2 regions of the Clostridium sardiniense genome follow, and region 1 is predicted to be linked to the other one. Evidence: a T-box and tRNA genes for the amino acid it is inferred to sense, from the RefSeq annotation. Region 1 holds a T-box; the other holds one or more tRNA genes.
The links. A T-box is a leader RNA that pairs with one kind of tRNA and senses whether it is charged. The one in region 1 lies ahead of pheS (phenylalanine--tRNA ligase subunit alpha), so its partner is inferred to be a tRNA-Phe.

Region 1 (4,716 bases):
CTTGCATCCACTTAGGTGATGGTCCTATCTTTACATTTTTAACGCCTCTTGCCATATATCTTCTACATAAAGAGTCCTTAACTTCAACTGTTAATTCATCATTTATATTTATATTTGAAGTAGTTTTATACTCCATATTTGGCATCTTATATGTTGTTCTAAGAGTTGCAGCTGTTTCTCTTGCCATTCCTACCATACTTAAGCAATCTGGTCTATTTGATGTAATATCAAAATCTAAAGTTTCTTTCTTAAGTCCTAAATATTCTTTAATTTCAACACCTAAAGGAGCATCTGATGGAAGAATCATAAGTCCATCAACTTCATCTTCCCCCTTAAGTCCAAGTTCAGCTTCTGAGCAGAACATACCATTAGAAACAATCCCTCTAAGTTTTCCCTTTTTAATTTCTGTTCCATCTGCTAATGTTGATTTGTGAAGGGCAACCGGTACAATATCTCCAACCTTCATGTTTGTTGCAGCAGTTACTATTTGAAGATCTTCATCTTCTCCAATATCAACAAGACATACGTTTAGTTTTTCTGCATCTGGATGTTTTTCAATAGACTTAAACTTACAAGTAACAACTCTATTTATAAGATCTCCTTGAACTATTATTCCTTCTAATGCTGATCCTGTAAGAGTTAATAAATCTCCAAGTTCTGTAGCATTTACATTTATATCAACATAATCATTTAACCAACTATATGGTACTTTCATTTTCTTACCTCCTGTTTTTAAACTAAAATATTTTAGAATTGATCTAAAAATCTCATATCACTTTCGTATAATAATCTTATATCATCTATACCATACTTAAGCATAACCATTCTATCAACACCAAATCCGAATGCAAATCCTGAATATTCTTCTGGATCTATGTTACAATTTCTAAGTACTTGAGGATGAACCATACCGCAACCTAATATTTCAATCCAGCCGCTTCCTTTACACACTTTACATCCTTTACCTCCACAAACAAAGCATGTTGCATCCATTTCTGCTGAAGGTTCTGTAAATGGGAAATGGTGAGGTCTAAATTTAGTTTTAACTTTATTTCCAAACATCTTCTTTGCAAATAATTCTAGTGTTCCTTTAAGATCTGCAAATGTAACACCTTTATCAATTACTAACCCTTCCATTTGATAGAATATAGGTGAATGTGTTGCATCAACATCATCTGATCTATAAACTTTTCCTGGTGAGATCATCTTAATTGGTGGCTTTTGATTTTCCATAGTTCTAACTTGAACTGGAGAAGTTTGAGTTCTTAAAACAAGATTATCATTTATGTAGAATGTATCTTGCTCACTTCTAGCTGGATGATCCTTTGGTATATTTAAAGCTTCAAAGTTATATTTATCAAGTTCTATCTCTGGACCTTCTTCAATAGTGAATCCCATTGAAACAAATATATCTTTCATACTTTCAAGAGTTAAGTCTAATGGATGTCTCTTTCCTAATCTGTTCTTCTTTCCTGGAAGAGAAATATCTATTACCTCATTAGCTAACTTTTCATTCTTTTCTTTATTCTTTATTTCCTTGGAAATATTTTCTATTTTTCCTTCTAAAGTAGCCTTTACTTCGTTGACCATCTTACCTACTAAAGGTCTTTCTTCTTTTGATACATCTTTCATACCTCTAAGTATAGTTGTAAGTTCTCCTTTTTTACCAAGGTACTTTACTCTTATTTCTTCAATTTCTGAAGAAGTCTTAGCATTTGTTATTTCTTTTAATGCTACTTCTTGAATATTTTTTAATTGTTCTTGCATATTCAAATTCTCCTTTCTTAACAATTCCAAATTAATTTTACATAAAAAAAACCGCCCCTATAACAAGGGACGGATTATCCGCGTTACCACCCTAATTGGTCTAATACAAAAATAAATAGACCCAACTCGTAAATTTAACGATTTTACCCGCTAACTACTACTTAAATTCATAGTTAGAACTCCCAAGTGAACTTCAATATAACGTTTTTAAAACAGCTTACAGTCTATGGCCATTTCTCCCTAAAAAAACTAATTATACCTACTCTCTTGATCAACGCTTTATTAATTTAAAATTATACTTTAGATTATACATATTATTTTCTAAAATTACAATAGTCTTCTTATTTGTCTAACTCTTTCATAAAGAATTATAGAAGTGGCTACTCCTACATTTAATGATTCCGCTCCTCCTGGCATAGGTATTTTTACCTTTTTATCTGATATATTATAAATTTCATCGGATACTCCGTTACCTTCATTCCCTACTGTTATAACTATCTTACCAGTTAAATCTTCATCAAAAAAGTCATTTTTCCCTTCTAATGAAGTAGCTACTAATGAAAATCCTCTTTCTTTTAAATCATTAATTATACTAAAATCATCGTCTTGTATTATTGGTATATAAAACATAGATCCCATTGTAGATCTTATTGTTTTATCATTATATATATCAACTGTACCTTTTGTTAATATAATCCCATCAATCCCAGCTGCATGTGCCGTTCTTATTATAGTTCCAAGATTACCAGGGTCTTGAACTTTATCACATAGTAGATAAAACTCACCATTTAATAATTTATCATTGCTATCCATTAAGACTACTGCAAGAATTCCTTGTGGATTTTCTGTTCCACAAATCTCTAAAAACAAACTTCTATTTAACTTAAATATTTTACCACTATAATTATATTTTTCTATAAGCTCTGTTATCTTACTCTCTAATTCATCAAAACAAAATATAGTTTCTATATTAGCTCCAGCTTTAAGGGCTTCCTCTACTAATCTAAAACCTTCTATTAAATATTTTTTTTGTTTGTTTCTATTTCTTCTATCTTTTAATTTTTTTGTTTCTTTATATATAGCGTTATCTTTACTTTCTATATAAATCAAATTCTGCACCTCATTAGTTAAATTTAACTATCATACCTTCTAACTTGCTTAAGTCTTCAGCAGAACCTATCGCAACAAATATATCTTTACCTTCAACTATGAAATCTGCTGGAGGAGAAAGGTTTATCTCATCATCTCTCTTTATAGCCATAACGTTAATTCCATATTTACTTCTAAGCTTTAATTCACTTATAGTCTTATTCTGCCATTCTTCCGGTGCTTCTATTTCCATAATACTGTAATCTGGTGATAATTCAATAAAGTCTAAAATACTTTCTGAAACTAAATTATGGGCTACTCTAACTCCCATATCTTTTTCAGGTAATATTACTCTATCTGCACCTATCTTATATAATACTTTTGCATGTAAATCACTATTTCCCTTAGCAATTATATATTTAACACCAAGTTCTTTAACTAAAAGTGTAACCATAACACTAGCCTGTATATTAGATCCAATAGTTACAACTGCAACATCAAAGTTTCTAAGTCCTAAAGTTCTAAGTGCACCCTCATCTGTTGCATCCATTTGAACTGCATGAGTAACTTTATCAGATATATCCTGAATTAAATCCTCATCCTTATCTATAACAAGAACATCATTTCCAAGTCCATAAAGAGTTTCAGCTACTGATGATCCGAATCTTCCAAGACCTATAATTACAAATTGCTTCTTTACCATTTAATTCATCCCCTAACCAATTAAAATCTTTCCTTCTGGATATTTATGTGTCTGTTTTTTCTTATTTCTTAAAAATGCTAAAGCTACAGTCATAGGTCCAACTCTACCACAATACATTGTTATCATTATTATTATTTTTCCTGCTGTGCTTAATCTTTGAGTAACTCCAGTTGTAAGTCCAACTGTACCAAAGGCCGATGTTGCTTCATAAAGTATATTTATAAATGATTCATTTGGATCCGTAATAGATAATAACATAGAGACCCCTATAACAAGAGCCATACCTATTATTAAAAGAGCAAATGATTTATAAACTAACTCTTTTGAAAATCTTCTACCAAAAACTTGTGTATCTTCTCTACCTCTTATAACTGATATAACAGTTAAAATAACTATACCAAATGTTGCTGTCTTAAGTCCACCTGCTGTTGATCCTGGTGATCCACCAATAAACATTAATATTATAGTTAGGAACTTTCCTGAATTCGTCATCCCATCTGTAGATACGCTATTAAATCCAGCAGTTCTTGGTGACGCTGAAGCAAAATAAGAATTAAGTATCTTATCTCCGAATCCCATATTTCCTATAGTTTGAGGGTTATTCATTTCAAATAGATACATTAATATAGTTCCACCAATTAATAGTACCACTGTAATTAATATTACTATCTTTGAATGTACAGATAACTTCCTAAGACCTCTGTAATTATATAATTCAAGCCATACAGTAAAACCAAGTCCACCTATTATAATTAAACTACTTATAGTAAGTAATACTACAGCATTACTTGAATATGCAGTAACTGAGCTAAATCCTCCAAACAAATCAAAACCTGCATTACAGAAAGCTGATATTGAATGGAATATACTAAAATAGACTCCTTTTAGAAATCCAAATTGCGGAATAAATTGCGTAGATAATAAAAGCGCTCCAAAAAATTGCACTGAAAAGGTAAAACCTAAGACATACCTTACCATTCTAACTAATCCTTGAATATTAAATGTATTCATAGCCTCTTGCATAAGTAATCTATCTCTTAGGGTTATCTTTTTGCCCAACAATACCGCTATAAAAGTTGCAAAAGACATAAATCCAAGTCCCCCAACTTCAATAAGAAGCATTATAACTATCTGACCAAATTCATTCCAATGTGTTC
Region 2 (4,716 bases), on a different contig from region 1:
CAGCGTTCGTCCTGAGCCAGGATCAAACTCTCAATAAAAAGTTTAATCTTTTCACTCATAAAACTTACTTTTATAAAAAGAATTGCTGGTTGTTTAAATGTTTTATATATTCTGTTCAATTTTCAAAGACCATTTTATCTCGTCACCTTCAAGCGACTTGATTATCTTATCACTTAGGAGTTATCATGTCAACATTTTTTTAAAACTTTTTTTCAAAGCTTAAAGTGTTGCCATCGCTCCTTTGCGACGTTTTTCATCTTATCATCTAGTGATTTACTTGTCAACATTTTTTCTAAGAAGTAAACTGTTGAATTTTGTTCACCACATCAATGACGTGTTTTATCTTATCATAATCTGCCCTACCCCTTATAGTACATTTTGTCATGTAATTTTATTATCTCCATTATTCTTTAAATTATGCATATTTTCTATGTTTTTTTTATATTGATACTCTTGGTACTGTTTTTCTCCTTTTTTTTAATATTCAGAATATTTTAAGGCAAAATCCCCCCTCTTTTATATTTTTTCATATGATATACTTTAAACTAAGGAGGTGATTATTATGGCAAACATCTTAAAAAATGATTGGAACGATTTATTGCAAGATGAATTTAATAAAGATTATTATAAAAAGATACATAACTTTCTTGTGAATCAATATAGTACAAAAACAATATATCCTGATAAATACGATATATTTAATGCGCTTCATTTTACCCCTTATAAAGATGTAAAAGTTGTTATACTTGGTCAAGATCCATATCATGGTCCAAATCAAGCGCACGGTCTTAGTTTTTCAGTTAAACCTGGAAATAGAATTCCACCATCATTAGTAAATATATATAAAGAGCTCAACCATGATCTAGGGTGCTACATACCTAATAATGGGTATTTAAAAAAATGGGCCGATCAGGGAGTACTTTTATTAAACACAACACTTACTGTAGAGGCTAGAAAAGCAAATTCACATCAAAGAATAGGTTGGTCTATATTTACTGATAAGATTATTTCTTTATTAAACGAAAGAAAAGATCCAATAGTATTTATACTTTGGGGAAATAACGCAATTAAAAAGAAAGATCTAATCACTAACCCTATACATTATATAATACAATCAGTTCATCCAAGTCCCCTATCAGCTTCGAGAGGTTTCTTTGGATCTAAACCTTTTTCTAAAACTAATAGCTTTTTAGAAAGTGTTAATAAAAGTCCAATTGATTGGCAAATTGAAAATCTATAATTTTTAATGTTTCTTATAAAAAAGATGATTAATGAGAATTACTTCTCATTAATCATCTAACACTTTGAACTTATTTATTCTTCCTAAAAAAGGTATGTATTATTTAAAATACATACCTAATAAAATTCCATCTATATGTTTTGTTTTACAGTAATAATCATTTTTTTATATTGTTCATCTGTTATTAAATCATATCTTTTCATTATGATTAGGGTTTCTTCATCATAAAGAGGTTTCTTCAAATCCTCATTATCCTTACATACTAAAATAGACTTTCTTCCTACTAATAAAGCTATAAAGACTAGAATTGCAGATGTTAATACAAATTCCATTTTCATATTCTCCAGTAAAACATTATATTTATATAATATTATGCTTTAATGCTAAGTATGATTCCAATTTACTTAAAACTTTTAAGCCTTTTATAAAATGTATATGCTAAAGTAGATATTATTCCAATCACGCCTCCTAGCGAAAAGAATAAAACCACTTCTCCTATTAATGTCCCAATTAAAACTCCACTTCCCACTCCAAATGCTATTCCTTTTGCAACTAACTCATATTCGTATTCTGTTAAATTAGCTTTCTCAAACACCATCATCACTCCCAAACCCATAATCTTACTTTTATTATAAAATATACTTCTTAATAATTTCTTAAGCAAAGCTTAAATAACACTTATATAAAAAGAAAATATTTTTTAATTGTGATACTCTCTTATAGCTTACTTAGTTTTAATTTGAATACTTTATTATATTATATACTATTTAATGAGTTATTATTTACAATTTAATTACAAATTTGGTGTGTACAGGTTAATATTTTATATAAATAAAGGATAGACTATCCTTTATATCTATCCTTATACTATCTTTAAATTATACTATTTTACTTCCATGTAATTCTTTTGCATTTGTCATATTATATATATGCTCTCTATTATTACAATTTATACCGCCACCAGGCATTATGATAATTCTATCACCAGCATATTCAACTAATTCTTTTAATTTATCTAAGTTATTTGGAGCGTTGGTTGATCCACCTTTTGTAAGTATTCTATCTATTCCAAGATCAACTAATACATCTATAGCAGAATTTTTGTCCTCAATTTCATCAAATGCCATGTGGAAAGTTGTACTTAAACTTCCAGCCTCTTCTTTCAGTATTTTGTTTCTTTCTATGTCTATACTATTATCATCATTTAAAATACCAAAAACTACACCATTTACTCCAAGCTCTTTACATATCCTAATATCTTCTTTCATTATTTCAAACTCTTCATCTGAATAATTAAAATCTCCACCTCTAGGTCTTATTATTACGTTTATAGGTATATCTATATCGCAAACAGATTTTTTTATTGTTCCATAGCTAGGAGTTGTGCCCCCTTCTTGAAGGTTATCACATAGTTCTATTCTATCTCCTCCATTTTTGAAAGCAGCTATAGCCTCCTTATAATTTCCCACACATACCTCTAATTTCATCCCTCTTCACCTCTTATAAAAAATAAAAAGCACTAACAAAAGTTAGTGCTTTCTGGTGGCTCGAGTAGGAATCGAACCTACGACACGCGGATCTTCAATCCGCTGCTCTACCAACTGAGCTATCGAGCCATACAAACCTAGCAACGTCCTACTCTCCCACACAGTCTCCCGTGCAGTACCATTGGCGCTATAGAGCTTAACTTTCCTGTTCGGAATGGAAAGGAGTGTTTCCTCTATGCCATCATCACTAGATACAAACATATTATAACTAATATTTAGTAAAGTGTCAAAGACTTTTTTTTATTTTTTATAATGTTTTTTATCTCTTTTTATTTAACTACTAAATTATTATACACGGTTATACAAAAGTAAAAATAAATATAATAAATTTAATTTATATAATAATTTATTCTGTCCATAATACAAAGAGACTGCTCAATACAGTCTCCTATTCCTTATTAATCAATTTTATATTTCAAACTCACTATTATTTTTATCTATAAATCCTACTTTTACTTCACAATTTAATTTTTCTTCTAGCAATTTTGCAAGCTCATCTCTTGCAGATATAACTTCATCATAGTTTTTATCAGTAAATCCATCTATAGGGAAAAATATATTCTTACTTTCTGATACTATCTTCCCATGTTCACTTTGTCTCCATATCCATCTCCTTGTTCTAACCCTATCTCCTGCAAAATATATTAATTCATCATCTTCTAAGTATTCCTTCTCTTCTGAGCCAAATGGAATGAAACTATCTCCTTTTTTTGAGAATTTAACATAAATATCTCCACCAACAGTATCAATGTCATGTGCTCCTAGCGGAACTAGATATTTTAAAGAAATAGCGTTTCCAAGATTAACTATAGGATTAATATTAGGCAATCCTTTCTTTTTAGCTACTCTAGTAAGCATTGCCTCATTTGATGCCATAAACTTATTAGGATTAATATCCAAGCTTTTAAAAGCATCTCTATAATAAATTATTTCTTCTAGTTCTTTAACTTTTTTACCTTCGAATTTTCTTTCATCTAGTTCTATAATATTTTTTAATAATTCATTGATCTCAATATTATCCTTAGAATTATCAATACCTTTTGCTACTACTACCCCAAAACATACATTGTCGAGTTTATTAAAAACATCTCTATCTACTATAAATTTCATATTAGCCCCCTAAATACTTATTAACATATAATTGTAATATTTCTAATGTTTTGTATTATAAACATTCCAGTAGATGGAATGTCAATACTTATCAACTAATATTTGAATTTCTGTTACTATTTCAGATTCTTTGTTTGTTAATCCAAAATCTATCAATGTTATTTCTACTGAATCTTCTAACATCTTATAGCCTTTATTTTCAATATACTTTAGTAACTTTTCATAATATAAAGGTGATTCTTCATGAGTTCCGTTAAACCTTACACATACATAAGTGCCTTTAGGTAATACTTTTAAGAATCGTTTATTATAATTCTCACCTTCTACTATAACAAAAATTGAATCATACCCTTGAAATATCCTTTCCCTTAGTTTTTCTAAAGAAATTGATACTCCAACCTTTCCATTAAAGATTGAAGCTTTTTCATTTGCTGTTATTTCTAACTTTCTAATAGATAGTTCTAAATCATCAAAGGTTTTTATCTTTTGTCTTAAAATAGCAACAATTCTACTATCAAATTCAATTTCTTGTATAATATCTAAATTATCATAACGTCTTGCATAGTTAATAGTCTCTATTCTTTTTTGTATTTTATCTTTTATAAACTCCATCTCTTTTATCTTTTCTTCAGTTATCTTTTTTTGAGTTTCAAATAAATCCATAATATTATCTATACTTCTATTATCTAAATGCTGTTTTATTTTATTTAGTGGTGTACCTAATGCCTTTAAATACTTTATTGTATTTAATTGCTCAAATTGCTCTGTGGAATAATATCTATATCCATTCTCCTTATTTATAAATCTTGGCTTAAATAA

Region 2: it encodes a tRNA-Phe, which carries the amino acid that the T-box ahead of pheS (phenylalanine--tRNA ligase subunit alpha) is inferred to sense. The anticodon was not compared.

The regions. Positions count from the first base shown of each region.
Region 1 is NZ_JAIKTU010000004.1:65,612-70,327, forward strand. It holds gene pheT (phenylalanine--tRNA ligase subunit beta) at 1-715, opposite strand, end outside; gene pheS (phenylalanine--tRNA ligase subunit alpha) at 748-1,767, opposite strand; T-box leader at 1,830-2,051, opposite strand; gene K5V21_RS05400 (TrmH family RNA methyltransferase) at 2,095-2,877, opposite strand; gene K5V21_RS05405 (potassium channel family protein) at 2,891-3,559, opposite strand; gene K5V21_RS05410 (TrkH family potassium uptake protein) at 3,572-4,716, opposite strand, start outside.
Region 2 is NZ_JAIKTU010000021.1:57-4,772, forward strand. It holds partial or broken rRNA gene K5V21_RS17845 (16S ribosomal RNA) at 1-38, opposite strand, end outside; gene K5V21_RS17850 (uracil-DNA glycosylase) at 563-1,240, shown strand; gene K5V21_RS17855 (hypothetical protein) at 1,372-1,572, opposite strand; gene K5V21_RS17860 (hypothetical protein) at 1,641-1,841, opposite strand; gene K5V21_RS17865 (copper homeostasis protein CutC) at 2,119-2,727, opposite strand; tRNA gene K5V21_RS17870 (tRNA-Phe) at 2,781-2,856, opposite strand; rRNA gene rrf (5S ribosomal RNA) at 2,863-2,979, opposite strand; gene K5V21_RS17880 (B3/B4 domain-containing protein) at 3,196-3,897, opposite strand; gene K5V21_RS17885 (MerR family transcriptional regulator) at 3,979-4,716, opposite strand, start outside.